Regions from separate parts of the Paenibacillus sp. JL3B1040 genome, predicted to be linked through region 2. Evidence: riboswitches for the same ligand, from Rfam matches in the RefSeq annotation. Region 2 holds a riboswitch; each other region holds the start of a gene.
The links. Region 2 has a riboswitch for cyclic di-GMP ahead of ACZF99_RS18475 (Hpt domain-containing protein). Riboswitches for the same ligand answer to the same signal wherever they lie in the genome.
Positions count from the first base shown of each region.

Region 1: it holds a riboswitch for cyclic di-GMP, as region 2 does, so the genes downstream of both, ACZF99_RS19585 (sensor histidine kinase) here and ACZF99_RS18475 (Hpt domain-containing protein) in region 2, are expected to answer to the same signal.
Region 3: it holds a riboswitch for cyclic di-GMP, as region 2 does, so the genes downstream of both, ACZF99_RS10390 (transglutaminase-like domain-containing protein) here and ACZF99_RS18475 (Hpt domain-containing protein) in region 2, are expected to answer to the same signal.

Region 1 covers NZ_CM169317.1:4,338,810-4,349,085, forward strand. The annotation lists gene ACZF99_RS19580 (response regulator transcription factor) at 1-214, opposite strand, end outside; gene ACZF99_RS19585 (sensor histidine kinase) at 102-1,631, opposite strand; cyclic di-GMP riboswitch class I at 1,737-1,822, opposite strand; gene ACZF99_RS19590 (GNAT family N-acetyltransferase) at 2,636-2,848, opposite strand; gene ACZF99_RS19595 (hypothetical protein) at 2,903-3,088, opposite strand; gene ACZF99_RS19600 (hypothetical protein) at 3,241-4,515, shown strand; gene ACZF99_RS19605 (hypothetical protein) at 4,635-5,270, shown strand; gene ACZF99_RS19610 (hypothetical protein) at 5,690-6,016, shown strand; gene ACZF99_RS19615 (hypothetical protein) at 6,058-7,878, shown strand; tRNA gene ACZF99_RS19620 (tRNA-Leu) at 8,103-8,184, opposite strand; tRNA gene ACZF99_RS19625 (tRNA-Arg) at 8,472-8,545, opposite strand; tRNA gene ACZF99_RS19630 (tRNA-Gly) at 8,555-8,629, opposite strand; tRNA gene ACZF99_RS19635 (tRNA-Lys) at 8,646-8,721, opposite strand; tRNA gene ACZF99_RS19640 (tRNA-Asp) at 8,746-8,822, opposite strand; tRNA gene ACZF99_RS19645 (tRNA-Met) at 8,857-8,930, opposite strand; tRNA gene ACZF99_RS19650 (tRNA-Val) at 8,971-9,046, opposite strand; tRNA gene ACZF99_RS19655 (tRNA-Glu) at 9,067-9,138, opposite strand; tRNA gene ACZF99_RS19660 (tRNA-Ser) at 9,156-9,247, opposite strand; tRNA gene ACZF99_RS19665 (tRNA-Asn) at 9,314-9,386, opposite strand; rRNA gene rrf (5S ribosomal RNA) at 9,392-9,508, opposite strand; rRNA gene ACZF99_RS19675 (23S ribosomal RNA) at 9,653-10,276, opposite strand, start outside.
Region 2 covers NZ_CM169317.1:4,090,174-4,100,449, forward strand. The annotation lists gene ACZF99_RS18445 (3'-5' exoribonuclease YhaM family protein) at 1-572, opposite strand, end outside; gene ACZF99_RS18450 (protein-glutamate methylesterase/protein-glutamine glutaminase) at 724-1,785, opposite strand; gene ACZF99_RS18455 (CheR family methyltransferase) at 1,810-2,625, opposite strand; gene ACZF99_RS18460 (methyl-accepting chemotaxis protein) at 2,629-4,440, opposite strand; gene ACZF99_RS18465 (chemotaxis protein CheW) at 4,469-4,963, opposite strand; gene ACZF99_RS18470 (chemotaxis protein CheA) at 4,988-6,307, opposite strand; gene ACZF99_RS18475 (Hpt domain-containing protein) at 6,288-7,109, opposite strand; cyclic di-GMP riboswitch class I at 7,253-7,338, opposite strand; gene ACZF99_RS18480 (FMN-binding protein) at 7,498-9,723, opposite strand; gene ACZF99_RS18485 (WIAG-tail domain) at 10,085-10,276, opposite strand, start outside.
Region 3 covers NZ_CM169317.1:2,335,076-2,345,351, reverse strand. The annotation lists gene ACZF99_RS10410 (nucleotide sugar dehydrogenase) at 1-451, opposite strand, end outside; gene ACZF99_RS10405 (polysaccharide deacetylase family protein) at 453-1,913, opposite strand; gene ACZF99_RS10400 (SpaA isopeptide-forming pilin-related protein) at 2,085-6,506, opposite strand; gene ACZF99_RS10395 (hypothetical protein) at 6,681-7,145, opposite strand; gene ACZF99_RS10390 (transglutaminase-like domain-containing protein) at 7,362-8,168, opposite strand; cyclic di-GMP riboswitch class I at 8,184-8,262, opposite strand; gene ACZF99_RS10385 (MFS transporter) at 8,356-9,744, opposite strand; gene ACZF99_RS10380 (LysR family transcriptional regulator) at 9,885-10,276, shown strand, end outside.

The DNA.
Region 1 (10,276 bases), 250 kb from region 2:
TAAGCATGATGACTTTCGCATTACTCATGCTGCCAATCTCGAGCGCCGCGTCAAGCCCGTCTGCCTTTTTCCCATCCAGCACCACATCCAATAGCACCACATCAATGTCTAACATACTGACAATGCGAATTGCATTGACTTTCGTCTGAGCCGTTCCGACCAAAAACAAATCCTGTTCCCGATTCACCGTTTCGGATATATATTCGTTCCACACCGGATCGTCTTCCACCAATAGTACTTTGATCTTGCTCATGGTCTCCCTCCCATCGGTTCAATGACGGTGAATGACGAATGACTCTTTGGATGGGAAAATGAAGCGTAAATGACGTACCGATTCCGATTAGACTTTGTACCTCGATGGACCCCTGATGGTGTCGCATGACTTCATGACTGTAGAATAACCCCAATCCATCATTCCCTTCGTTCGATTTGGTTGTAAAGTGAGGTTCAAATATATATGGCATGGCTTCCGGAGCGATGCCGCAACCGGAATCACGAACGGTAATATCCATCGTTTCTTGCGAGAGATTAGACGTTATAGTCAGACACCCTCCTTCGGACATCGCTTCAATGGCATTATAGAAGAGGTTCTTCATGACTTGTTGCACGTGAACAGAATCACAATACAAAACAATCGATTCATCCAATTTTTTTCGGACTTTAAGATTCTTGCTGCAAAATTCTCCCGCCAAGCTATCCAATAGTTGCTCAACGAGTTCATTTATAATACATGACTGCTCGTATAATACCAACTGTTGTGATGAATGACGAAAACGGAAAGCTATTGCTATTATCCGCTCGGTTGCATCGATTAGATGAGATGTGTCCCGATACAATTCCTGTTGCTCGGTTTGTTGGGCAAGATTAAATATACGTCTGGCTGCGACCTGTATTTTTCCCAGTTCACTTTTTAAAGCATGATAGAATTGAAATATAAGCGGAGTGTTCCCATATGGTTCTTGGGGTGTAGATTCCAATCGGATTCGGACACCCAATACACCGTAACGAACAACAAATACATAAAAGCAAATGCATACTGCCGTTAAAACAGCACGTTTGGTATCAAAGGGCGGATAGAATCGGAGCAAAGGCAGAATATAATCGAAAAGCAGTACAAAACTGATCGACGGTACAACAATCCAACAGACCACACGGTGTTGCTGTCTGATCCTCTCATCAACTTCACGGTATGCCAACCTCAAGCATGGCACTGCTGCGGTAGCGTAATAAATCATCGCCCAGAGCGGTATCGGATGTGTATCACGTGAAGCCTCTGAAGGTAGAAGAAACATGATCAGAACCGGGATCAGTGCCCCAACGATTGTGGAGCGCTTCCAACCCTTTCGCCGTTGAAACCATCCCGCATAGCTCAAGCTGAACATCAACAACGAATAAGGAGGCATGTACAAGGCTAAGAAGTAAAAAAACTCTTTTACCCATTCCAGTCCGGCTATAATTGAATCGTTTGCCAAAGGGACAATTGCGGGAATTATCTTCTCATCTATGGCGATAGTCAACTCTCCAAGTACAGAGAAAAAAGCGACTGAACCGGCCCAACGATTTGGCTCGCTTCTCGGATTGGTGAATAGCAGAATGGCGGTCATCAACAATAATGACAATACAAGCACCACTTCAGTTCCCTCCCTCGATGAGGTTCCTCGGCTTATTCGGAATCGGACATAGACGACAAAAAAGACACGTACCCTAACGTGCCTTTTCTCCAGAAGCCTGCCTTTTAGGGTAACCCGGCGATCATAGCCTTACGGCCGCAGACCCGTGGCTTTGCGTCCCCGTCTTTCGAGCGGGTTTGCCATTTTTCCTTCAGCTCATATTTATTTGGACAACCAATCGGAGATTACTTCATAACCCATTCGTCCATGGCGATGATCGAATCCCTCACCTGACCACTATAATGTCATTTAACAGCCACCAGGTGCTACTACCTAACATAGATTCGACATCAAAATCCCTCCCTCTTTTCAAGTCCTTCATTAAGATAAGCAATAGAAGCACAGTTTCGACCGAAAAACGGACCTTTGTCCTAATAACAAGCGGGAAGATATAGTCCAAATTCCTGTCTAATCCTCGCTTTATAGACATATTATACTAGAAGATTCCAGCTTTTGCGAGAATGGAGTTACAAAACTTTCCTTATTTATTTTCATCTCGAAATCGTAATATCCGAATTGGAAATATGGATTTCGAACAGCAGCGACTTTTCGTTTTCTGTAACATGTGCAAGCATTTGTTCATAAATTAGAATCAAAGCAAATCACCTGCTTTATAACCCCTTGCCCTTTTCGCTTGGGGTTCTTCTTTGTTTTTCTGTAACAGGCCATCCGTGCGGAGTTTTCGAAGAACTCCAAAGTCCTGCGAATCTGGCTTTGTATCAAAAATGGTAAAAAGGGCGTTTGACTATAGGCATTCGCCGGATACGGTCTAGGTATCTAACCATAGAATGATGCTGTAAATCAATTCGAAATGGGAGTGATCAACCGAAACCAAGTTCTAGGTTAGCCAATAATTTGTTACGAGTATCGGAATATTACAGAAATGATCAATGTAAGCATTAACTCCCCCAACTCTCTCGAAGTTGGGGGTACTTTTTAGATCTAAAATATACTATAAAAAGTAATTATGATCTTACTAGCAGTAAATGATAATCAGGCGACGCCTCTATTTTGAGAACCTCTTGAATAATTGGACTACTAGGGACATTAATGAAACCCATTTTCCTTGCCAATCCAATACTCGCCTCCGTGTTAGCATTTTCGATACAAATTCGTTCAAAACCTTTGCTTCTGGCATAATTTTTTAACCATTCGATCACTATTGTCCCAATCCCCATCCGCTCAGGGGCCAATGCAATAACACCAATAATCAGGCTTTGATAATAGACACCTTAATGGAAATAAAGCTCTGAACGTAAGTCTAGTCTAACTTTTCCTTCGGCAGAATTGATTTCAACTTTTCTTAGCGACCTTCCACCTAAATAATTTTGTACTTCGACCTTATCAGAGGTCAACTGTTCTAACAAAAGACGTAAACCATCAAAATCAGTATCTGGTATATCAAATGATTTTAGCATTGTACCATCCTCTTTCTTAATATTTTTCTAAACTTCAATAGGTATATTTCTATGCATAACAAACCCTTCTCTCTTTCAGTTACTACACCAGAAAGGATTTTTACTAACCATGTCGAAATTGGTAATTTAATCATAAGATAAGGATGATGGACATGGGAGAGCGTATCTTACATTGTGGAACTTCTTTGGAAAATTATTATACATGCGTCAATCAACAAGTAGCCGGCTTTACGAAAAGAGTCGCTAACGTGAATGACCGGGTCTATATTGTAGTGAAAGTAGGAAATAAATCACTATGCGGAGCTCGCGGTAAACTAAAAGAACCTACCGATTTTCGGCCTTGGAAAGACAGCGATCAATATCCTCAATGTTTCACTCTTTGCGAAATCGAATACTGCCAACCGTTTGACATCAGCATTCTGGAGCAAGCCGGTGGAAAGTATTGGAGCCTCAAATATGTGCAATCCGCAAAAACCATAACCGATGAGACGGCTCTGCAGTTGCTTCAGACTGGCTTTGAACAAAATCGAACCAATGATCTGTTCAAATTCGAACAGCCTTTTACGATTAACTGCAACGGTAACCCTTCTGATGCTGAAGAGTGGTCCACGGATGAGGTGACTGAAGAAAATTACCAAGAAGTCTTGAACACTGTTCCCGATGTTAAAATCAACATCACGAGCACCTATGTCACGGTCAAATTTGAGAATGAAACAGACAAAATCAAAGGACTGGAGCCGCTGGTCAACGCTAACTTTTATCATTTATTCGATGATTTTTCCGAGCATCGGTCCGTGCTTATCCCACAAAACAGAATGTTTATGACTGCCCCTAAAAAAGATGCTAATAACAAAATGATCGCTGGGATCAGCGGTTACCCAGATGCAGTGCTCGTCCGCTTCATTCCCGATAATAAAACGATGCCCATTCAAGTTAACTTAATTGAATACGAATGTTATGGACGATACAAAAAAACACGTTTGGAAAAATTCGAGCATCTAAATGGACACATTATCCCGCAGCTAATGCGGTTTGCATCCACTTTTAGCATTGCTACAGACACGAAAATCAGAGAAGATACAATTCATAAGTGGTCCGGAAAAATCATCAAATACATCAACGAGGATGATTCGATCATGTCCAAAGCAGCGACGTGGATGCACGAACTGGACCCCGAAATCAAAGAACAGAACATTTCATACAATCTTCACAGCTTGCTGGACAAGGCATTCCGTTCTAATTTAAGGATCATTTTAATTATAGATGAATTAACCTCCGAGCAAAACGAAACCATCAAAAATATCATCAACTCATTCAAATTGGAAAATAAGAAAAGCACCGACTTCTTGAGCTTCGTAGTCAAACTGCAGCAAAAAATCGATTTGCTCAACAATACGGAGGAATACGCTCTTTCACTTCAAAAGTGACTGGAAGTAGCTGAGATCGTTTTTTTCTGTTGGAATATGAGAATTGACTTTACCGGTAGAAGATCATGCCCCAAAAAATGGCACGAGCCGTCAGGCAACGTGCCGAAGGAGTTAGAATGATGGAGAATAACAAAAAAGTATTTGTACCTGATGATAAAGGGAATAAGAAACAAGGGATTGACCTTGGACATTACACGCATATTCGTGCGTATCATGCCTGTCGTCCTATTGATATGGAAAGCTACTTTTCAGAGGGCATAAAGCCTTTTAATGTAGAGGAAATGCGTCAAATTGCCACTGCCACATTTGGAATATCAGTAAACACAGTTATGGATTACGACCCTACACTGCAACCTTCCGATTCCAAGCATGTCTATTTCAGCTTGTTTAAAAAAGAACTCCTGGGCGAAAGCGGACACTATTTATGTTGGGGGAGTGAATACCTTGCCGCAATTGCTGCACAATTAGATAAAGACATATATGGGAAATATCACGATATGCTATCCAGTACCGGAATCCCCACTATTTTTGTTTGTGATGTCCCGCTAGAATTATTGCCTCAATGGCAAATAGACGATATATCTGAACACTATGATCCTCATGACAGTAACTCTGCATGCTGGATTTCAGAAAGGTTAAAACCTGAATATATTGTTGCTCATGAACATCCTTCAAAAATATATAACCCTGTCCAAAGAAGCCAGTATATAAATAAACAAACCCACTGCAAATGGTGCGTCCCTGTGCAAAAGTAGCATCGGGCCAGATTGGCCCGATGTCTTGTGACTATACTTTAAAGATAACCTCTTTCTCGACTAGTGAATAGACAAAATCCTGAATATCTCGATAGATTATATTTTGAGGATTAAAGACTAAATTAAGAACATAATGCGCGGCTTTTCGCGACTCCCACTTATTTAGGTCATATATGGAGAACTTCATATCTTTTTCTCGATAGGAGAAGCTTCCAAGACGATTCTCAGCAAAGCCAAACTCATCTGGATACACAGACATGACCGATGCTAGGTATTCTTCTCGTGGTTGATGAATAAGAATTTTCGAATTTCGGAAATATTGTACGAGAAAGTTTATGGTATACCGAAGACCAATATCTTTCTATAGATTGTCGCCAGTCTGATTGTGACGTCGGAACCGGATCAAGGAGGTGAAACGTATGGTGAAGTATTCGGATGAAGAGATCAGAAATATCCCCAAAATCACAATAAAAATCGCTGCAGATTATTTGGGTATATCCCCGAACATGCTGACACTCGGCATGCGCAACGACTTGTTGCCCATCGGTTTTGCGGTCCGCAACGAAGACCGCTACAGAGAAAGTTGGTCCTATACCATCGTGCCGGAACGTCTCATTGCTTATAACCACGGAAAAATCAATGCTGTCCAGGTCGAGAATATCGAGAAAAATTTGAATACGATTATTAATCAATTCGAGGAAATGAAACGGGACCTGGTTTTTCTATTAAGCGAAAACGAGGGATAGGGGGAATCAAACAATTTGACGCTATTCTCGCACCACAGACAGTGAATGAACCGCTAAAAGAAAGTGCTGCGGCGGGTACTGCTGATGCGGAAGAAGAAAATCAACAAGCCATGCAAATAGAACAGGAGGTCATGTCTGAGCCAAAGGCTCGCATTTCTACTGTTGCAAAGAGCTTATCCAAGGAAGGGAAGGAGGTGAACGCTGTGCCAGAGCATTCGGAGATCGTAATAACACGTAAGCAATTATACGATGAAATCTGGGAAATGTCTGTCGCCGGAGTAGCCAAAAAATATAATCTTCCCTATGCTCATCTAATGAAACAGATTAAGGAAGCTGGCATTCCGATTCCTCCGTCCGGATACTGGACCAAGCTCAATTTCAACAAGCCTGTAACCAAACTGGAACTACCGGAACCGGCGGATGAGAGGATTTTCATTTACAGAACCGTACCGGCCGCTCGTAAAAAGAAACATCGAGCGATTTCTGAAAAGGATTCCGTTAGAGCGGAGATGGAAACAGCTGTCGGCGAATCTTCACCAACGCTTGAATCTTCTGTGTTACTAGTCGAGGAACAGACACCGTCCGTTTCAGTAGACGATACCAGCGAATCTACTCAAACGGTCGGACAACCTGAAACGTACGAGCAATCTGGACAAACCTACAATATTTATGACAGAGAAACCTTGTACAAAGAAGTATGGATGGTGCCGGTAACCGAAGTAGCGAAAAGATATGGTGTCTCGGATGTTGCGATCCGTAAAGTCTGCCAGTCCTTTGATATTCCCACACCTCCGGTCGGATACTGGGCCAAGCTTCGTGCGGGTAAACTGGTTAATCCAATACCACTCCCGATAAGCAGCAAGCCCGCTAAGAAATCAGGCGTAAGAACCGGAACTGAGTATACACCTCAGATTGAAAAAGAGACTCTCGCATTTCTGAATGAGAAAGAGAGAACAGTCGTGCTTTCCACTGCAACACAAATCAGGATACCTAACGAAAACGCGAAGATGCACCCAACAATTGTTGCTCATCGCAAAGAAGTCATGGAATGGAAAAAAAAACGCAAAGAACAAGAAGCAATAGGCTTCAATCGGCGTGCCAAGGATTCTCCTCTCTTTCTTGCCGACACGGTGTCCGAAGAAACATTACCTCGGGTGTTACATATAATTGATGCGCTAATCAAAGCCATGGAGCCGTTAGGATGTTCGCTTACCAGCGATCTTAAATTTATAGTCAACGGGGAAACTGTCTCTATATCGGTTTCAGAAGCGCAAGACGAGGTCAAGCATATTCCCACGAAAGAAGAAAATATGCAGCTTCTGAAATATGAGGAAGACAAGCGCCGCAGTTCATGGGCGTCAAAGCCAAAAATCAGAAAGTATGACTATGTTTACAATGGCCGAATCAGCTTTTCAATATATGCCGCAAAAAACTTTCGCGATTGCAAATCATACGTCATCGAAGATCGCCTTGGCGATATCATGATTGCGTTTTACGAAGCTTCCGATATTCGCCGACAAAAGCGCGAGGCCCGCGAGGAAGCTGAACGTAAACGCCAGGAAGAAGAGCGGCGAAAAGAGGAGCGAAGACAACGCTTTAATGCTGAAGTGGAGCAAACGCTCGCTTTGGAAAATCTTTCGGAGGACTACGATACCGCCTGCAAAATAAGGCGTTATATTGCCGCAGTGGAGGCATCCGGAAACCTCGATCCCAAGTCGATGAAGTGGGTGGAATGGGCGAAAGCCAAAGCGGACTGGTATGACCCAACGATCGCGAGAGAAGACGAATTTTTCGGAAAACGCGATCATGAAAAGAACTCGGATCAGAAGAAGCTGGAGCGCAACAGCTACAAATGGTGGTGAAGGGCAGGCAGATCAAAGCAAGCGGACTATCTCTAGGTTCGCTTGCTTTGTTTTTTATCGAGATCGTTTTCCAAAAATGTGTTCTTCACCGAACTATACTTTTAGGTTGATCCCGAATATCTCTTCTAAACAGCTCGATGTCGTACTGTTACTGCCAATCCATAATGTCCTGAACATTAAAAAAGCCCTTTGGATTCCTGATCCCAAGAGCTTGATTTCATTGTTGGTACCGGCGAGAGGACTCGAACCTCCACGGTTTCCCACTCGATTTTGAGTCGAGCGCGTCTGCCATTCCGCCACGCCGGCACAATAAAAATATATAATTTGTCATGCTTGACTTGCATGCTACATCGAGTTATCCTCGACACACCAGCCGCGTACAACCTGACCGCGTTACATCTAAACAAAAGCGCAGTCCTCCAAAATCGGCTGAATTTTGGGGAGTTTGGTGCGGGTCCACCGACTAAAGCGCGGTGCCCTTTTCGGAAAACCTTTATATATCAAGGAACGGAATGGTTCGGCGCGTAAAACATGAGGCGCGTACAATTTTGAGTCGCGCGCGTCTGCCAATTCCGCCACACCGGCAAAAGGGACGCGCCCTAAGAGATTCGAACTCCTGACCTTTTGATTCGTAGTCAAACGCTCTATCCAGCTGAGCTAAGGGCGCGTATGAAGATGGAGCGGACGACGGGAATCGAACCCGCGACCCTCGCCTTGGCAAGGCGATGCTCTACCGCTGAGCCACGTCCGCATAAGCAATATGAAACTGGTGAGCCATGAAGGACTCGAACCTTCGACACCCTGATTAAAAGTCAGGTGCTCTACCAACTGAGCTAATGGCTCGTACAAAGATAAGGCATAAATAAATGGCGGAGCCGACGGGATTCGAACCCGCGGTCTCCTGCGTGACAGGCAGGCATGTTAGGCCTCTACACCACGGCTCCACACTTGAATAATGCCATCCTCGTTCGAGGATAATTGCGGGGGCAGGATTTGAACCTGCGGCCTTCGGGTTATGAGCCCGACGAGCTACCGGGCTGCTCCACCCCGCGTCAGTAAAAGGAAATCTATTCACTTCTGTAGTAAGTGATATGGTGGAGGCTGAGGGGATCGAACCCCCGACCCTCTGCTTGTAAGGCAGATGCTCTCCCAGCTGAGCTAAGCCTCCGCATCTGGGAAGATAAAGAATGACCCGTAGGGGATTCGAACCCCTGTTACCTCCGTGAAAGGGAGGTGTCTTAACCCCTTGACCAACGGGCCACAATCAAAGTCCTTGCTGGCGGAGAGAGAGGGATTCGAACCCTCGAGACGCTTGTGACGCCTACACGATTTCCAATCGTGCTCCTTCGGCCAACTCGGACACCTCTCCATATGAGTTGGATTCCCCGGAAGAGAAGCAAATATGCAAGGCATACAAGCTTTCTTCCAGGATGGACTCCCCGAACAGGACTCGAACCTGTGACAACTCGATTAACAGTCGAGTGCTCTACCGACTGAGCTATCAGGGAACATTGCTTGGCGGCGTCCTACTCTCCCAGGACCCTTCGGTCCAAGTACCATCGGCGCTGGAGGGCTTAACGGTCGTGTTCGGGATGGGAACGGGTGGAACCCCTCCGCCATCGCCACCAAACATGATTTTTGCGCTGCTTCCGCTGCCTGATCCCTGCTTCAGCAAAAGATCAAACCTTAGAAAAGACATGCAGCTTAAAATCGTCATTCAGACGCTTGATCGCCTGAAAACTGGATACGAAACGAATTTGTGTTTTAGATGTTTTTGGATAAGCCCTCGACCGATTAGTACCTGTCAGCTCCATACATTGCTGCACTTCCACCTCAGGCCTATCAACCTCGTCGTCTTCAAGGGGTCTTACATACTGGGAAATCTCATCTTGAGGGGGGCTTCACGCTTAGATGCTTTCAGCGCTTATCCCGTCCGCACTTAGCTACCCAGCTGTGCTCCTGGCGGAACAACTGGTGCACCAGCGGTGCGTCCATCCCGGTCCTCTCGTACTAAGGACAGCTCCTCTCAAATTTCCTACGCCCACGACAGATAGGGACCGAACTGTCTCACGACGTTCTGAACCCAGCTCGCGTACCGCTTTAATGGGCGAACAGCCCAACCCTTGGGACCTACTTCAGCCCCAGGATGCGATGAGCCGACATCGAGGTGCCAAACCTCCCCGTCGATGTGGACTCTTGGGGGAGATAAGCCTGTTATCCCCAGGGTAGCTTTTATCCGTTGAGCGATGGCCCTTCCATGCGGTACCACCGGATCACTAAGCCCGACTTTCGTCCCTGCTCGACTTGTCAGTCTCGCAGTCAAGCTCCCTTTTGCCTTTGCACTCTGCGAATGATTTCCAACCATTCTGAGGGAACCTTGGGGCGCCTCCGTTACTCT
Region 2 (10,276 bases):
ATGCCCGCCTTCAGCAGGTCCGGGTTTAGAAACGAACGCTGCCCGCACAAGAAATCCCCGATTTCCAGCATCCGCACCATATGGTAAGCCAACCCGCCGAAATAAGCGTGATGATGCGTTTTGGCCGCCGGATAATGGGCCAGCTTCTCCTCCACCTTGCCGACGCAATACCGGACGATCGCCTGGATCTCCTCATCGGCGATATCGCTGATTACGCCTTGGATCGTATGGATCAATGCTTCCGACGAAATCGGCGCGGAACGGATAAATTCGGTTAATCTCACACCGTCTTCCGGCTTGGCCGGCCGGATTTGCAGCACCTTGACCTGCAGCTTCTCCCGGTAAGTCTGGACTAGCCCCCGCACCTTCACGAGTCCCATCGGAAAAAACGTCTCTTTGTCGGTCGGCGAAGCATCCCAAAATTTGGCCGGCATCTCCCCGGTCGCATCGCACAACACGATATCCAAATAATCCTTCGGCGGATTGGCGTTCGTCTGCTTCACCTCCAGTTCCTTGAGCAGATAAAAGCCCACAAACTCATCTTGGTTTTTTAATTGGTTAATTTGCGTCACCCATAATTCCTCCAAATCCATGATAGACCCATTATACTATGTGACCGCCGAAACCTCAGCGCCTTTTCTCCTCCGCCCGCCCCTCTCATTGCAAAAAAAGAACGCCTCCCCGTGACGGACCACGGAGCCAGCGCCCAATAGCTAACGTAAATTACGATTCTCGTGTCGATTTCGTTTCCTCGATCAGCATGGAGCATAATGCCCGCGGCAGCAGCTCCAGCGAGACCTGCTTCTCCACCGCGCCCAATTCGTAAGCGACCTTGGGCATGCCGTACACCACCGATGAAGCCTCATTTTGCCCCAACGTCCGAGCCCCCTTGCGGCGCATCGAGAGCAGACCTTTCGCTCCGTCATACCCCATGCCGGTTAAAATAACGCCGACAGCCCGCGAACCGCATTCCTTGGCGACCGATTCGAACAGAATGTCGATCGACGGGCAATGCCCGTTCAGCTTGTCGCCTTCAAAGCAGTCGACCCGGTAGCGGCCGTCCGCCTTGCGCAGCCGCATATGACGGTCGCCCGGAGCGATCAGCACTTTGCCCGGCTCCACGATATCGCCTGAAGCCGCTTCCTTTACGGTAAAGGAAGTACTTTGATTCAAGCGGTCCGCAAACATCCGCGAAAATACGGGCGGAATATGTTGAACGATCACGATCCCGGGAAACGACGAGGGCAACCTGCCTAGCAGATAAGAGATCGCTTCGGTCCCCCCGGTGGACGCGCCGATGGCAACGACCCCGCCGGCTTGAAATGGGCGCTCCGGAACCGGCAACCCCCCGGATCTCCGCTCCCCGTGATCTCTGACGGGCGCCACGTTCGTCTTGGCGGCCATCTTCACCTTATCGATCAGGTCGCGGATGAACCCTTCAACACTTCTGGGCGACTTTGGATCCGGCTTGCACACGAAGTCGACCGCCCCCGCCTCCATGGCGTCGAAGACGGCATCGCTGATCGTGCTTACGACAATGACCGGGAGCCTATATTGCGGAAGCAGGCGGCGGAGAAATTCGATTCCGTTCATTTTCGGCATCTCCACGTCGCAGATCATCACGTCCGGATGAAACCGCAGGATTTGATCCCGGGCATCAAACGGATCCTTCGCTTTGCCGACGATTTCGATGGCCGGATCCGAGGACAGCCCCAAAGCCAATACCTCGCGGTACATCATGGAATCGTCGACGATCAACACGCGTAATGTCAAGTGGTCTCCCATAGGCTCTCCCCCCTCGGTATCCCGTTACTCCTTCCGGTATATCGCCGGCTTGACGTATTTGAACGGCGTCGTTTCCCGCTGCAGCGATTCGGAATGGCCAATGAACAAATACCCTCCGATCTCCAAATGCTTGTAGAACTTGTCCACCAGCGCTTCCTTCGTGGGATTGTCGAAGTAAATCATGACATTCCGGCAGAAAATCACGTGGAATTTGCGCCTGAACGGAAACGTAGGTTCCATCAAATTGAATTTCCGGAAAATCACTTCCCGCTTGAGCTTGTCGTTGACCGTGAAATGGTCGCGTTCCCGAACGTTGAAGTACTTCAATCGCCAAGAGGAAGGCAAGGCCGATAAGTCTTCCGCCCCATACTCACCCTGCTGCGCTTTGGCCAAAATTTCCGCAGAAATGTCCGTTGCCAGCACTTTGGCATCCCATAGCGGTTTGCCCGCGCCGAAGTATTCGTCCAGTAGCATCGCCAGCGTGTAAGGCTCTTGGCCCGAGGAGCAGCCCGCGCTCCAGATTCGCAAATCCCGGTCTTTCACCACCGCTTCCAAATACGGCAGGACGCGGTCGCGCAAAAACTCGAAATGATCATACTCCCGCATAAAAAACGTATGGTTGGTCGTAATTTTGTCCACCAGCGTCATCACGGCTTCTCCGGTACGATCCGAAACGACATATTGAAAATATTCCTTAAAGCTGGTGAAGCGTTTGCTGACAAGAACCTGGTGCAGCCTCCCCATCACCAGCGCGCGTTTCTCTTCCTTCAAATAAATCCCGTAATAGTGGCGGATATAATCCGATAACTGACGAAACTCCTCGTTCGTAATGGTGATCATGGCTTAATACTTTCCGAACTCCGAGTCGCTGAGCAAAATTTTCGGATTGCCGGCTCCAGGGCCAAACTCGGTTTTCCGCGATTCATTCATTTGTTCCAATACGCGCAGCACCTCGGGATTCATTTCCTCCCGGCTGGCATAATCGTTATAACTGCTGCGCTTCAACTTAAACCGCGCCACCTGTTGCTTCAACAGCCCCGCTTGGCTCGACAGTTCTTCGCTGGCCGCGGCGCTTTCCTCCGAAGTGGCGGAATTGGTCTGAATGACTTGGGAAACCTGAGATATCCCTTGATTAATTTGCGTAATCGCAGCCGCCTGTTCCGTGGAAGCCAGGGCAATTTCGCCGACCAGGCTGGCTACCCGTTCGATGTCGCCGACGATCGATTTCAGCGCTTCGGCCGTTTGGTCGGCGATTCGCGTGCCTTCCTGCACCTTGTTGATCGAGCCTTCGATCATATCGGTCGTCTCTTTGGCCGCGTTTGCCGAGCGGGCCGCCAGATTGCGGACCTCCTCGGCGACGACGGCGAAGCCTTTGCCGTGCTGCCCCGCCCGCGCGGCTTCCACCGCGGCATTCAGAGCCAGGATGTTCGTCTGGAACGCGATTTCGTCGATAACCTTGATGATCTTGGAAATGCTGCTGGACGCCTCATTGATTTCACGCATCGCTCCCAGCATATCTTTCATCTGCTCGTTGCCCTGCAGCGCGCTTTGCTTGGAATCGGCCGCCAATTGATTCGCTTCATTGGCGTTTTGCGCATTCAGCTTCGTCTGCGTGGAGATTTCCTCCAGGGAGGCGGTAAGCTGCTCGACGGAGCTGGCTTGTTCGGTAGCGCCTTGAGATAACGCGATGCTGGAATCGGACACCTGTTTCGAACCGGAAGCCACTTGGTCCGCCGCCGTATTGATGCTGGACAAGATCTCGTTGTTGCGTTCGACCATCTCCTGCAGCTTGATCCCCATCAGGTCATGTTCCGATCTTACCTTCACCTGAACGGTTAAATCGCCGTTAGCTACCTGTTCGACGACCCGCGCTTGGTCGCGAATGCTGGTGATCATGCGGGAGAAGGCTTGCATCAACTGACCGACTTCGTCTTGACTGTTCGTATCCACGCTGACGTTGACATCGCCGAGCGACAACGCTTCAGCCGCTTTCGACAGCTTGCCGATCGGCTTCGTGATGCTCAGGACGATCAGAAAGGCAAGGCCGATAGCGATCAGCGTGATGACGATAATGATGGTGATCAGGACCGTGATGGTGTCGGCGTACGTTTTATCGCCGTCATCGCTCGCATTTTGCGAACTCGTCTGATTGAATTTCACCAGTTCGAGCAAGGCATTCGTGGCCTGATCAAACTCCGATTTCGATTGCCCGCGCATAAGTTCCATCGCGGCGTCGCTCTTATGCTGATCAACAAGCCCGATGATCTGCTGACTCAGTTGCATGTATCCGATCCATCTCTCTTTAAACGTATCAAACAACTGTTTGTCCTGACCGGCTTTCGCCCTTTGTTCATAACCGTTGATCAGTTGCTGCATTTTCCCGTTTTCCGTGTCTAAACGATCTTTCATGTCTTTGAGATCCTGCGGGTCGCTCACCGCCAGAATAATTCGCAGCTCCGTGATTCGGTAATCGGAGATCAGCGTATTCATGGAATGCGCCAAATCCATAGAGGGAAGCCAGTCCCGGGTGATGACCGTGGATTGAAGATTGACCCGGTCGACCGAGTTGATCGAATACATTCCAAGGCCGGCCAGAGAAAGAACCATAAGGCTAAAAGACAGGATAAGTCTTGCTTTGATCGTCAGCTTCATCATTTTCCATAACCCCCGTTGTCGTTTTCGCTTACAGTTGACTTAAACTTTCGGCTTCATCATGGTGCAGCAGCTTGTCACCGTCCAGCAGCAGCTTGACTTCGCCGCCCACTCTTCCGACCCCTTTAATAAAACCTTGCTGGCTGCCGTTTTTGATTTCCGGCGGAGGAACGATATCCTCCTCCGCAATCGTTGCGACCTCGGCCACGCTGTCGACGATAAGTCCGATCGAAATGTCCTTCATGTCCACGACCACGATGCATGTCCGATCATTGTACTCGCGGAACGGCTTCTTGAAGCGCAGCCGCACATCCATAACCGGAATGATTTTGCCGCGCAAATTAATGATTCCGCGAATATGCTCGGGGAGTTCAGGCACCTCCGTAATGGCCTGAATTCCGATGATTTCCGTGACATACCGGATTTCGATGCCGTATACGTCGGTTCCAATCAGAAAAGTAAGGAACTTTCCCGACTGCGTATCGTCCTCTTGCTCTGTTTGCAACTGTGCGTTTGGGTCTGTCATGGCCTCGTTCTCTCCTTTATTTTTTTAGGATGTAAGAGCAAGTCCGCCAACGTCGAGGATGAGGCTGATGCTTCCGTCCCCAAGCATCGTGCAGCCTGCCAACCCCCGAATGTTGCGGATTTTGCGGATGTAGGACGGCAGGCTTTTCACGACGACCTGCTGTTGACCGAGCAATTCGTCGGCAAAGATGCAGAAGGTCCGATGATCCTGCTCCACCATGATCAAAATGCCTTCCTCCATATCCGTAACGTCGGTCGTGACTTGAAATCGTTCGTACAAGCGGAGTACGGCGTAACACTGCCCCCGCACCATCACCATTTCGTTTCCTTCGGGATCGACCACGACGCTGCTTCGATCAGGCCGGAACGACTCCTTGATCGCCGTGGTCGGGATCGTATATCGGGACCTTCCAACCTTGACGTTCATCCCGTCAATAATCGCCAACGTCAGCGGGATGCGAATCGTGATCGTCGTTCCCTCGCCTGCGGCGCTGTCGACGGAAACGCTGCCGCCAACGCTTTCGATATTCCTCAGCACGACGTCCATGCCGACACCGCGGCCACTGAATTCGGTAATGACCTCCTTGGTTGAAAACCCCGGCAAAAAAATCAGATTATAGATGTCGCGATCGCTCATCTCCGCTTCTTCCCGAAAGATCAAGCGGCGCTCCCGGGCCCGTTGTAGGATTTTCTCCCGGTTTAATCCGCGACCGTCGTCGCGAACGAGGATCAGCACCTCGCCGCCGACGTTTTTGGCTTCGAGCGTCAGCGTGGCAGTCTCGTTCTTCCCGGCAGCAGCCCGCTCGTCCGGGACCTCGATGCCATGATCGATGGCGTTGCGTACCAGGTGCATGATCGGATCCGAGATATGCTCGATAATATTCTTGTCGACTTCCGTATCCTCGCCGACCAGTTGGAGCCGTACGAGCTTCTCCTGCTTCCTGCACATATCCCGGACGATGCGGTGCATTTTCTGAAACGTGTTCACCAGCGGAACCATCCGGATGGACATGACCTTATCCTGAATTTCTCCGGTAATTTTGCGCAGTTGCCGCGCCGCTTTCCGGAACTGTTCCAGCTCAAGGCCCGCCAATTCGGGATTTTGCGTGACCATCGATTCGGCGATAACCAATTCCCCAACCAGGTCCATCAACTCGTCCAGCTTGGTCAAATTTACGCTGATGAAACTGGACTGCTGCGTAGTTGCGGTCGAAACGGGCGGCTTGGCCAGCGATTGCGACTCCTCCGGCGGAAACGACGCGACGCCGGAGGCTCCGGGGGACGGCCGCTCTTCGACAAGCGGCGGTTCGATTGCGGAGTTGCTCTCAAGAATAACCTCCGGCATGGAATCCGCCAGGAGCGCGGGTTTCCGGCAAGTCCCCGCGGGCTGTATACTCGCTGATCTCAAGATGTTTGAGACAAGGAGCTTGCGAAAGATAGGCGGTGATGGTTTCGGCGCTTTCCCCGTTGCGGAAAAACAACTGAAACCCCTGCTCCTTGATGATTCCTGCGGAGTCCAGGTTGCTTTCAATGTCATCAGGCCAGTAGCTGAAATGCTCGGTCCACTCCTTCAGACTATGGACCACCTGGTATGCACGTACATTTTCCATATTGTAGTCGTCGTCGAAGAACAGGACTGCTTTCAAGCGGGCACCATGTGCGGCGAGGGCGGTACTCTCGTCCAGGCTCCCGCTGTCGGCTTGTTTGGAGACGGGAGCGTCCCGCCCGCCGTCATGCCGGTGCTTAAGCTCTTCCAAGTGGTGGCGGATGCTGCCCATCAGCGGCGCACAATCGCCGTCGGGCGAATCGCCCTGCCTGATCTTATAAAGCTCAAGCTTGATAGAGTCCCCACCTTGGAGCACCAAATCGGATAATGCCGAATAATCGGTTACTCGGGGTTGATGTTCGCGGATATAAGCAAACAGATCCTCGATGACGTGAGACAATGCCGCAATATTGTCGAAGCCCATCATCGTGGAAGAACCTTTGATCGTATGCATGATACGGAAGATGACATCGATCGCGGCGGAGGAAAACGCATTCGCTTCCTCGCATTCCAAAATGCACTGCTCCAGCTGTTCCAGCAGTTGCGAATTCTCGTGAAGATATATCTCCAATAAAGGATCCGAAGCACCAAATTCTCCCATGATATGTTCTCCCCGTCACATCAATTTTCGACAATTTTACTTATTATTCGACAAATTCTTCGTACAAAAAAACTCTTTCTCGAGAAAGCTGCATTTTCGAAGAAAGAGAACTGTTTGAAAGATAGAATCGCATCCACAAGTTACCATGAAACCCGGCTGCCCTGGTAACGGTTACGTTAGGCCCGTGGCTTTGCGTCCTTGACTTTCGGCAAGTTTGCCCTTCTAGTAAAATTGCTATTTTTTAGTTAATTTATACTAGCATGCAAGGACAGAAGTTGTAAACTAGGAATTTTAAATTTCTCCATGCGCACGAACAAAAGCCCCCTCGAACGATTCGAGGGGGCTTTACGCACCAAGCCTTTAGGCTTGCCAAATCCGGCAAAAGCGATTATCTGCCGGCGTTCTCCAGCGCATTCTTCACGGCGTCCACCACTTGGGCAGAAACGGCTTTCATGCCCTCCGTATCGCCGAAGGCTGCCGGACGATACCCGTATTTATGCAAGGCTCCTTCGGCAGTCGGCGTTTCGAACTCCGTCTTGACGGCTTTCTCGTCGACGGTCAATTGATCTTCCGTCTTGATTTTCCCGTTCGCGTCAAGATAGAACACTTCCATTTTGAACGGCACGTTGTTTTGCACCGTTACCATAACGTAAACGGATTTGTCTTTGTTGATCCCGGCAAAAATGCCATTGATGTAGGCTGTTTTGTACGACTCGTTGATTTCTGCCTTCTTATAAGCATTTTCGACGGCCGTTTTCAAAGCGGTACTGCTGCTGGTTGCGCCGGATACCACATCGACCTTCGCCGCTTGCTCTCTCGTTCCGGCAAACAGCAGATCGCGGGTCAAGATCGGGATCGCTCTGATAACCTCAGGATAAGCTGAATCTCCGCGGTCAATCATATTTACCCCAACGCGATACAGCTTCAGACCAACGATGACGCCGTTGCGTAACGTAACGTCGGCACGGTTCGTCCCTTTGTCATAAGCGTCGCCAAAGGCGGTGTAGGTGCCGTCTTTGTAAGTACCTTGCGTTGTTGACGCGTTGTTCAGCAGGTCGGCAAATGCCGCTCTGGCCGCGAGGGACAAGTCCTCTTGAAGTACGATCGGCGTCATGTTCACGCCTTTTTGGGTCAAGCCTTCGTTCAGTTGAGCAACAACGGTTTGTTGCTCTTCCGTCAGCTTGTCGGCTGCGATCAATTTACCATCTGCACCAAACAGATGTACATTTACGTTCGAAACTTGGTCCGCCTTGATGTCGGCCAGAACCAGCAGTTTGGACAGGTTGTCGACACCGGCGAAGGTGCCTTCAAAATATTTCGCTTTGCCCGACACTTTCAACGCTTTTTCAAAAGCTCTTTCCACGGCCACGTTCCAGCTGTGGCTACTTTCGGTTGCGCCGGCAATCGCGTCGACGCCGTCGCTGAAGTTCTCGATGTACGAGCCGTTGGCGAGCAGTTTCGCCGTCATCGGAGCATTGGCTTTCACCACATCGGCATATGCCGTGTCGCCCCGATCGATCAGGTTGGAGCCCAGTCTGTACAGCTTCAGGTCAACCAGCTTGCCGTTGCGGATGTAGACGTCGGCTCGCTCCACGCCTTTATCGCGCGCTGCGCCGTAAGCGGAATAGAACCCGTCGATGTATTTCGAATCGTTGTTTACTTTCGCATTTTGCTCCGCGTCCCAATAAGCGTTCACAGCCGCCTTAAACTCGGCTTCCTGGCCTTTGGGTCCTACGGCGTCCGTCCCTTTCGCCAGCAGCTCGGCAGCGATGGATTTCACCAATGCGGCTTGCTCTTCGGTCAGGTTCGCTTCTTCGACGGCATTGCCGCTGGCGTCAAGCGCATACAGCTTGACGGCCGTACGCTTCGTCGCGTCGAACGTAACGAAGATCATATATTTACCTTCCGGATCAACGCCCATGTGCTCGCCGGCAAAATAGGTTACGCCCTGCGGTTTCTCTTTCAACGCTCTTTGGAAAGCGCGATCGACGGACAGCTTCCAGCCGTCGCACGAACGGGTCGCGCCGGACACAACGTCCACTTTGGCTGCCTGCTCCTGCGTTTTGCCAAGCAGGTTGGTCTTCATCGTCTCATAAGCATTCCAGAGACCGCTGTAATTGTTGCGGACATCTCTATCGATCAGCTTAGGGCTCGTTCTGAGCAATTCGATCGCAGCGACCTTGCCGTCCTTGATCGTGACTTTTGCTCCTTCGGTCCCTTTAGAATAAGCGTTTCCATAAGTGACGTACACACCGTCGGCATAAGGATTCTCTACCGGTTTAACAACCGGAGCGGTTGTTTTGGCAGGCGTTGTCGTTTTGCTGGGTGTTGTTGTTTTGCTGGGTGTTGTTTTCTTGCTGGGTGTTGTCGTTTTGTTAGGTGTTGTTTTCTTGCTTGGGGTCGTTGTTTTGCTTGGCGTAGTCGTCTTGCTTGGCGTCGTTGTTTTGCTTGGCGTAGTCGTCTTGCTTGGCGTTTCTTTGACTGGCGTTTCCGTTTCCGATGCGGCGGATACCACGTCAATGCCGGTCAGTTTGTAACCGGATACACCGACAGTAAGCGACAAGGATGATAATACCAATGTTGCGCTTACCGTTAGGCTAATCAGCTTTTTCAAATGCGATCCTCTCCCTTGTGAATTTCACCAAGCTATGTAAATTACATAACCTGCTTCTTCTTGATGATATCGTCTCTTTGTTTTTCGACTGTGCTCGGAAACGATACACCGCCTTCCAAGCGACCCACGCCCCTCCCTCTTGCACGATGTCTATCCCGAAAACCGCACCCCACATCATCGTGAATGATTTCACATAACAGAGCAACAAAAGCTGCGCGGTTTCCATTAGATACTAGGTAATTTGGCGCAAAAAAGCTGTACGCAAAATCACACAGCCTGAAATATTTGTCACTCCATCTATGGGAATACGCAGAAAAACAGCCGCCGGAACGATCCGGCGGCTGGCGCATGATACGTCGTCCTACCGAACGCTGCCGATGGCCATCCACGTCACAAACCCGTAGTTGACGCTGCTATCCTTAAGTTTGGAGATCGCGATTACGGCCGATTCGGGCGACTGCTCCTTCAGCGAGGCGTAATACGCGGAGTGATTGGTCATGACAACGATGACGTAGTCGGATGAATCGAACGGAGCGTCGAAAGCGATCGTGAT
Region 3 (10,276 bases), 1.8 Mb from region 2:
AATCCGGTCCGCAGGCAAGCCCCGATTCCGCTTCCAGGATCGGCACGCAAACCTCGTCCGTCACCCCCGGATACACGGTGGATTCGTAAATGACGACCGCGCCTTTGTCCATCACGCTTCCGACAAGCTTGCTCGCGTTGCGGACGAATTGCAAATCGGGCACGTTGCCGCTTTTCACCGGAGTAGGGACGGCCACGATAAAGCACTCGGCCGTCCGCAGCCGCTCCGGATCCGACGTGAATTCGATGCTGCAGTTCTCGATCATCTCGTCTCCGATATCGCCGGTAACGTCCCGGCCTTGGCGATAAGCTTCGATTTTTCGCGCATTCACATCAAATCCGATGACCTTGGCTTTTCGGGAAAAGGCGACCGCGATCGGCATCCCCACGTATCCCAAGCCGATCACGGCGATCGTGGCTTGGCGCGATGTTATTTTCTCAAATAAGTCCATATCATTTCTGCTCCGTTACTGTCGAATTCTGTTCTTGAATCAAATCCGCCATCTTCACGAACGCGTACCCTTTGCTTTTCAAGCTTTGAATCACACGCGGCAGCGCTTCGATCGTATGGATATCGTCAAGCATGTGCAATAAAATGACGCTCCCCGGCTTGGTCTGTTCCAGCACCCCGTTCACGATGTCATCGGCGCTGTTGGAGGCATCCCAATCCAGCGTCGTCACATCATACATGGCGATATCGGGGTACCCGATGGCGGCAATCGCCTTGGCCCGCTCGTCGTCCACGACGCCGGTCGGCGGGCGGAACAACATGACGGGCTGCTGCTGAATCGCCTCGGTAATGACCTGGTGCGCCTTGACCAGGTCTTCCTGCAGCTCGGCCGGAGTTAAAGACGTCACCACCGGATGGCTATAGGAATGGTTGGCGACGTCATGGCCGCCTTCCACCATCGCCCGGGCCAGATTCGGATTCGTTTCGACGCCTTTGGCCCGCAGGAAGAAGGTGGCCTGAACATGGCCCTCCGCCAAAATGTCGAGAATGCGGGTGACCGTTTTGTCGCTGCCCCAATCGTCGAAGGTAAGCGCCACGTGCTTTTGCGGCGTATCTACCTGATAGATCAACCGGTATTGGGCGTCTTGATAATCCGGGTTGAGTTGGGCCGCGTCGGAACCCGGAATTTCCGCCAGCGGCTTGCGGATCCCTCCATGCTCGACCAGTTCGTCCAGCGGGATCAGCCGGTACCCGATCTCATCGGCAGCTTCGGCGATGTAGCGAATGGCCGGGATCACCTCCGGGTTGATGTCGGTGTTCAGCGAGATGATCCCACCCCGCTGGATATACCGTTTGACGTAATCGCCGATCGCTTTGGCGTCCTGCATGTCCCGGTCGCGCGGGTTGATGTTGTAGCTTACGACCCCTTTCATGCCCAACTGCGCGGCGATCAGCGGAACGTCCTCCGGATAATCGCCGGATTTCGTGCGCACGTACTTCGGCTTAACCCCGGTCTGCTGTTCGATCACTTCGTTGCTCAGCTTGATCTCCTTATAGATTTGCTCATAATCCAGATCTTTAAGGTTCAACTGATTCAGCGTGTTGTTCTCGATCTCATGACCTCTGGCCAAAATCTCGGCCGCGATGTCCGGCTCCTCGGCCACCCTCATGCCCGGCAAAAAAAACGTCGCTTGGATCCGGTAAGTATCCAGCTCGTCCAACAGCCGATACATCGTATCCCGCTCCCCCATCCCGTTAAACGTGAGAGACAACTCCTTTTTGGCCGTATATACGAAGGGAATTTCCCGGCTCTTCTCCCCGGTGTAGCGATGAATCTCGGGTTTGGCGACCTCCTGAGCTCCGCCGCCCGCCAGGTCCGATCCGTTTCCTGCCGACTGGCATCCGGCGGTCAACGCGAGGACGAGGAGGATCCCAATCCCGGAAGAAAGGACGTGTTTACGCATTTGTTTCATGGCCCGATTTCTCCTTTTACTGCCGAAAAAAATTCACGATTACCCAAAGTCATGTGACATCCCTTATTGTAATTCATGGTTCTGGACAATTTCTGAACATGAAACTGAAAGAGGGCATCTCCAAGCTCCGGTCTCCCGAATCCTTGGAAATGCCCCCTAATTTTAGGATTCTTGTTGCTTACGTTTCCGTCTGAACCATAGTCCTGCAAGGATGAAGGCAACGCCCGTCATTTGCCACGGAAGAAGACTGCCTTCCCCGGTTTTCGGCAAGAGACCGTTCCCCGGTTTTCCGTCCGAATCGCCAGAAGGCAATGCTCCGCGGGTACCGCCCAGCGGATTGCCGTCTTCATCCAGTTCCACATCCGTAGGCTGGTCTTGATCCGGCTGCGGCTTCTCGCCGCCCGTTCCGTCAGAAGTCGACGGATCCTCCGGCACTTCAACCGTACCGTCGCCCGGTTGTTCCGGTTGTTCCGGTTGTTCTGGTTGTTCTGGTTGTTCAGGATCTACCGGTGTCTCCGGGTTCCACGGAGTGCCGGGATTACCGGGATCGCCCCCACCCCCCGGGTTGGTAGGAGTGTAGATCAGGTTGTTCGTTTTTTCCAAAATCACGGGTTCGGTTTGTTTGTCCGTAATTTCAAATTCGATTGGCGTTTTATCCAACACATAACCCGCAGGCGCGGAAATTTCCACCAGCCGATATTTGTTGGGCTCCAATTGATCCAGGAACAATTCGCCGTTCCGATCCGTGATGAGCTTGGCCGGATCGATCGATTCAACCTTTTTAAACTCATAATTTCCCTGTGCATCAAAGAACACGCTCTGGGCGAGCAATTCAAATACCGCACCTTGGAGTCTTAGCGTTTTGGCGGCATTGGTTTTAATTAACTTCACCGAACGATCGATGGGTTTATTTTCGATCGTCAAAGCGGTAACCGGTTCCTTAATGGAGACCTCGGTCTCCGGCTTTTCGATCACAAACCCCTCCGCTTGGATCTCCACTAAAGTATAGAGACCGTACGGCAAGTTATCGAATTCAATTACGCCGTCGAGGTCGGTGCTTTCCTTGCCGATCACCGCATTAGCACTGTCGCGCAATTCAAATTCAATGCCGCTCAGAACGGTTTGGTCCTTGGCATTGACCTTTGTGATCACCAATTTGCCGCCGGAACCCCGCTCATTCGGTACGTCGCGAGTAACAATCTCGGTTTGATTCGCGATGATGGTGAAGGCAACGGGCTGCGCATTCAATTGGTAATAATCAGGAGCTTTCGTTTCAACCAGTTCATATTCTCCCGGCGCCAGATCGCCCTTGGCGATCGTGCCGTCTTCACCTGACGTCAACGTCTCGATGAATTCTCTGTCTGCCCCGTTCTTAACGTATAAATCAAAAACGGCGCCCTTTAATTTCTTGGATGGATCGGCGGCATCCACCTTCGTGAACTGGAATCCCTGCCGAATTTTTTTGTTTTCGACGGTAAACGGCCCATCGTTTTTGAAGGCGACGGGTTTGCCTGTGCCAGCGCCGTATTCGGGATCCAGCAAATAACCCGCTGGTGCCGACACTTCCTTTATTCGATACGGGAGTCCGTCCGTGCCGTTAAACCGGTACTCCTTCAAGCTTGTCGTTTCGCCCGAAGCGTTCGTTGCCGGCAATGTTTCCAGCAGTACGGTCCCGGAAGCATTGTAAATTTCGAATACTGCCCCTTCCAGCGGCCGCCCCCGATCGTCTACCTTCACGATCTGGATCGGCGCCCGTCCTCCCGAGGCGCCGCCGCCGGCACCGGCTAACGACACCTTCACGCCTTCCTGCCCGTCTCCCCCCTTCACGGAAGAGTCTTGACCGGCAAATTCGGCCTTATTGGTAATCCGGTCGCCATTGTCCGCGTTGATATACGATTGGTATTCCAGAATGAACGCGGTGGTCAACGCTTCTTTGAAGGTGAACGTAAAGGTATTCCCGTTCACGGCCAATTCATAATCTTCGGGATCGACCAACCCGGCTTTGATCGATACATTTCCGGAATTATCCGCAGGCATATCCGTTTTGTACAGCTTCAACGTATCGGGCAATAAAATTTGATTGTCCGACAGCGTATCCGTCAGTTCGGAGCCTGCCGGGATATAAGATTGACTCGGGTTGATACTCACCGTCCAGGCCGCGATATCGGTTGTCCCTTGCTGCCTCCCGGTTTTGTTGATATACTTCCCGCCATGTGCCGGCTCGACTTCGGCAGATTTCTCAAACCGCAAGACCGTGCCGTCGTGCAATGTAGCATGGTTGGAGTAAGTATCTACAATCGGGAACTCGCCGGCCAGACTAGTTTTATACTCGACCCGGTAAGCCGTCTTACCGATATTGCCAAGATTGAGCGTAAAGCCCTTGCCATCCGGATTTAGCTGGAAATCAAAGCCGTTCGGATTGTCCGGGCTTTTAGGCTTAATTTCCTCACCAATAGCGACGGCGTTATTTCGGCTATCCAACACCAGCTTGTTCACCTGGATCGAACCGTCGAGATAAGACTGGTTGCCGGTGTAAGTATCTCTGACCACGGCATCCTGAATATCGAATAAATTGTAGTTGACGTCGATCTTCCAGGTGATCGCTTTATCCTTAGCGCTGTAATCGCCTATTTTATTGCCGTTTTCAATCGTATAGCTTTGAGCTGTGACACTGGCCGACTTGAGAATTGCCGTTTGTTGCACACCGGCTTCTTTCCAGTCAAGCGTAGCCTCATTGCGGTACCGGTTGTCCAGAGGCATTCCCATTGTCGGATCAAAGGTTGTGGTGAATGTGAACACATGCTCTGAGTTAATCGTGATGCCCGACTTCAGTTTGAGCACGAAACCTTTTTCATAATCCGGATCATCCGCGTTGGCTTCCAGTTCGAAATCGTCCTTGTGAGCACCGGTGATTTGCAAACTGTCAGGGACCAGCTTCATAAATCTACCTGCATAGTTCTCCGTAATGACGATGTCCGACATGTCCTTCAGGTCGGAATTGAGAACCAGCTTCCACTCGATTTCCTTCTTGTTGAAATCCTCTTTGTTTACGCTTTTCGCAAAAATATTTTCGCGAATGCCTTGTTCCGCCGATTTTATCATGCCATTTTTGAGTTCGACCGAATTGGTGATCCGGTCGTTCGCATAAACGCGGTTAATGGATTCCGTCTGGTATTCGATATCATAAGCGCTGTTGATACCTTGATTGAACTTGAACTCGAAGCCATCGGCCGTCTTGGTGACGGTGTACGCCGACGAATCGATAGGTCCGGTACGATTTACGACCTTCCCGCTATCATCAAGCTCAACTTCATATACGCGAACGTTAACTTCGCCCGCCTCTTCAACCAAACGCTGCTTCGTGGTATCAAACTGATCTTTGAGCCACGCGACATTCGGTTTGTTGGGATCGGCCGGATTAAACGGCTCCAGCGTTTGCTGGTTATAGTTGTACTCGATTTTCCAGGTAATGCGCTGGGTCACCGGATCGTAAGCTTTACTTACCTTGTTCAACGGCTCGTTAAAGCTGATTCTCACGCTTCCGGCAGCTTTGCTATCCTCGATATTGTCGCCGGTAAGCACTACTTCGTTGTTATAAGGTCGGTTGGTAAAAGGCTCTGCGGTTGGCGCCTCTACACTCGTCTTGTACTTCACTCGGTAGGCTTCATGGATATCGCCCAGCGAAATCGGAAACGCCGTTTCCGTACGTTCCACAGCTCCCTCTTTGACCGATCCGTCAATCTGCACCTGCAGTTTGCGAATTTCGATCGGGCCAGCGAGTTCTAATCCTGCCGGCAAAGTATCCGCGAGGACGGCATTTTGGATCTCCTTCTCGCCTTGGTTGAAATCGATCGTCCACTCGATTTCGTCGGAGTTAAAGCCGTTTCGGTTTGCCTTCCCCGATTTTTTCAGCTTATCCTCGGCCGTATTCGCAAAATGAACATCGATGATTCCCAGCCCGTTGGAACTAAAGTCAATCTGCTGCTCTAAGCCATCCCCAAACTTGTTTTCGTCAAAGCTGACCCACACGTAAAAGTAGCCTTTCAGCTTTTGCCCGACAATACTGTCGTTAAAAGTAAAAGTAACTTCCCCGTCGGGTTCGACCGTATACTCTCCAACTTCACCATCCAGATCGCCTGTCAATCGCTGCCCGATTTTAAATTTGTCAGGCAATTGAAAAGTAAAGGTAGAGCCGTCCCCATAACCGTGGGATTCATTCGGGAAGCTCCATGTGTAAATGACAGCCACTTCATCCTTAACCGCCGGCCGGATATCCTGAATCCGATCCCCCTTGATAACTAAATCTCCGGTAGCCGGATCATATTCGGGCTTTTGATTGCGAATTTCCGCGTTTGTAATAAGATTATCCGTAATGACCGGACTCACGGAAGCCGCGAGCAGGATGTTTGCTCCCTGCCGCCCATCAGGGCCGTAAACCGCGTCAGTGACCGTATCCGTGGCGCTGACGGCGGCATCGCTCGGGGCTCCTTCCGAATCGGCGCTGGCCAGAGTGGCTCCCGCTCCGAATGTCCCTTGAAAAACAAGAGCAGCAGCCATAATGATGGCCATGAATTTGCGTTTCATAAGTCGTGTTTTTGCCTCCTTTTTTCTATCGATATCGATGTGTTCAAACGACGCTTCTCCCTACCTCCTTCTCGAAACGTTGTGGTGGGCAACATGACCATCGTATTTCAGCATTCTAAACAATTCCTCGACAATCGACCAAATAAAGCCAAGTCCCCTTGGTTATAAGTGATATTATTCATTGACTTGACCGGCGTTTTTCGCCCGATAACTCTGTCTTTCTTGGGTTTTTACGGTATAGAAATCCATAAAATTGTTTTTTTTCACCGCTTCCACCAACCAGCAGCAAAAATCGCGAAATTCGTCAACCTCCCACGTTCGGCCATCGCGGTAAACGATCCGGGGATAGGTGAAGCTCAGCTTCATTTCGCCGTTCCATTCAAAGCGAAACCCGATTCTCCATTTCTGCTGGTGGAGCCAAAATCGAAACGGCTGCTCCCGCAAAAGGTAAACCTGCCCGTTGCCAAAAAAAACGGGGCCGTCCGGCGTCGCCACGATTCCGATTCGATTTTTCCGGTAGTTCATATAAAAGCCTCTTTGCCGGTATCTTCTCAGTTGCTTGGTCAGTTCGATCTCTCGAAAGGTATCCAGCTCCATGCCGCGGGAACCGTCCCTAAAGTGAGCGACAACATTCATCACCTTGAACCTCTCCCTGCTTGGCGTGCTTTGTTGTGACATACGTTTGCAAGGAGTATAAACAGGGAGTCTATACAACTTCTGAACAATCCTGATCGGTTGGCGGGAATCGGAGGAACGGTGAACGCAAAAAAGCCGCTTCGACACCCGACCCGGCAAACAGGATCGAAATGTCAGAAGCGGCGCGTATTCCGCAACCGGCGTGATTGGGTTCGCAACTTAGTATATTTTCTCGGCCTTATATTTCGCGGGATCTTTGATCATCGTATAAGCGGTCGTCGTTCCTTTCCAGCCCGCGTCCGCCGTAGTATCAATCGTGATCCAGCGACCGTTTGCATAAACCTCGTTCCAGGCGTGATAGGTACTGACATAATCCGAGGTCCCCATCACCAATTTGGCCGGAATCCCTACGCTGCGCAGCATCGCCGCGAACAAGGAAGAGAATCCATAGCAAATGTCCTTCTTCCGGGTCAGCGTCCGGTCGAGATCGGGCAGGTAACTGGAGGTGGCGCTGAAGGCCAAGCTGTCGTCGTACTTGATGGTGCTGGTGACATAATCATAGATGATCTGAACTTTTTCCTCGGTTCCGACCGCGTCTTGAATCAACTCGTTGGCGATTTTCGCCGCGCGGCCGTCCGGTTCCCAATTTACGTTTTGCGTGGAATGCAAAAACACCTGCTTCTCGTCCTTCAGTTGCAGCTTGACCGTGTCCTTATGGACCAAACGGTACGTTGTCCCTTTAAGCTGTTCCAAAAGACTGACCGCATACTCTCCGTTCCCCAGTTGAAGCGGAAACGTCTCTCCGTTCGTTCCGGGTGTTAACGTGTAGGTGTATTTCTCCTCGCCCTTGGCGATCTGCAGCTTGGTTTTGATCTTCGTCTTAACGTCATAGTTGATGCGGATCGCTCCCTGATCCACCATGGTTTTATCGATCCAGCCCGGGGTTTCCGCCCCTTGAACCGGAATTGCGCCGGCTCCTCCGAACCCAATAATGATCGCGAGCGTTACGGATATCCACTTTCTCATGACAAAAAAACTCCCTTCGGTAGCTGGCTGCCAAACTATCTTAGGCCCTATAGCTTTGCGTCCCTGCCTTTCGACAGGTTTGCCTTTATCGGATAAAGCTCTTTAGAAGTTGTATCGGCACAGATCATGTCATTTGTTAATCCGGATTCATCCTACTCGGCTCCAAAACCGTCTTTTATGCAGGTCTTTAGACCTGCCTCATTATCGATTCCTCCTTGCGGGATCGTCCGACTCGACTAAAGAAAAAATAGTAAAAAAGAAGGATTCCGATATGAAGCACTGCCAAAACCATGTAGATATTGCCATACACGGCAGAGCCCTCAAACGGATTCAGCGGATTCCAGTGCGACGACGAGCCGTGATCCACGGCATGGCCGTAAAGGCTGGTCGAAACCGCGCCGGACAAAAAGCCCAACATGGACAACAGACCCATGCCTACCCCGGTCTGCTCTTTGGGCAGCGTGCGGGAAATCGTGTTGGACAACGCCAGTTGCATGAACATTTGCCCCACATTGCCCAGGATCAGAATCGCCGCAATCCAGCCCGCCGCCGCCCCGGACAGCACCGAAATCAGGGCAAAACAGCTGATTAGCAGCAGGGAAGCCACATAGATGACGAAGGAATTGCCCTTGGCATCCGCCAACTTGCCCCCTTTGCGGCCGAGGATCGCCGAGGCAACAGCCCCGGGCACCATGGCAAATCCGATCCAACCGGCAGGCAGCCGATTCACCTCGGCCAGCAGCTGCGGCGTCAGGAACGGCAGCGCATAGCCGATCCCCATGACCAGCACCGACAACAGCAGACCCAGCGCATAGCCCGTGTTCCGAAATAATCGCGGATCCACGAACGGTTGCGGAGCTAGGCGGATCCGCCATAGAAACAGGAGAAACCCGATCAAACTGCCTAAATAAAGCTCCCATCGCCCATAGGTTACGCCGAGCAATAACAGAGTGACCGTGATGCCCAGCACCCCTCCGCCGAGCCAATCGATCCGAACGGCCCGAATCGGCTCATCGCTGAGGTATTTGCGGTAGAACGGCAGCGTAAACAGCATCAGCATCGGGATGCAAAACAACCATCGCCAATCGACCAGACTGACCAGCAGCGCGGATACGACCGGCCCAATCGCGCCCCCGATCGCCAGCCCCGTGGCTGTAATTCCCAGCGCATATCCGCGGCGCTCGGCAGGAAAATGCCGCACCGGAATGATCATCGCGGCTGCGGGAACCACCGACGCGCCGGCCGACTGCAGCACGCGGCCCAGCAAGACCATCCAATACGCCTGAGCCGACAATCCGGTCATTGAACCCAAACAAAACAGGATTAACCCGAACGTCAGCAGTTTTTTCAACTGAAAAGCATCCGCCAGCTTCCCGTAAATCACGGCGCCGATGGCGTAAATCAGAGCATATGCCGTCGAAACCCAACTGACTTGAGTGACGGATAAGCCGAATTCACCTTTGATTTCAGGGAGCACGATATTAAACATCGTTGCCCCCATGGATGACAAGATCATGGTAAACGCCAAAATGCGGATCAGCTTCTCGCGTGCCTCGGATGAATCGGCATTTTTCATCGTATCGTCCCCCCTATCGATTTCCTCACAAGTTATTGTAGGATTGAATATTAATAATGAAAAATATATATTAATTTATGTATTCATAACCTAAAGGATATTAATCATCAAATTCCCTTAAGAGAGGAGTTGTCATCCGCATGGAGTTGCTGCAATTGGAGTATTTTCGCACGGTCGCCCATTTGGAGCATATGACCCGAGCCGCCCAAGAGCTGCATATCGCCCAGCCGGCGCTCAGCAAAACGATTGCCAGGCTCGAGGAGGATTTGGGGGTCCCGTTGTTCGATCGGCAAAATCGTCAGATTCGGCTGAACGCCTTCGGCAAAGCCTTTTTGAAAAAGGTCGAGACAGCGCTGGACATCCTGGAAGAGGGAAGGCAGGAGGTGGCGGATCTGGCGGGGATGGAGCGCGGCAGCATCCATTTGGCCACGAATACGCTGGGACGCATTACGGCTGCGCTCGGGGCTTTCCGCGAAGCTTATCCCGAGGTGAACTTCCGCATCCTGCAGACGTCGCCGGCATCCATTGCGGA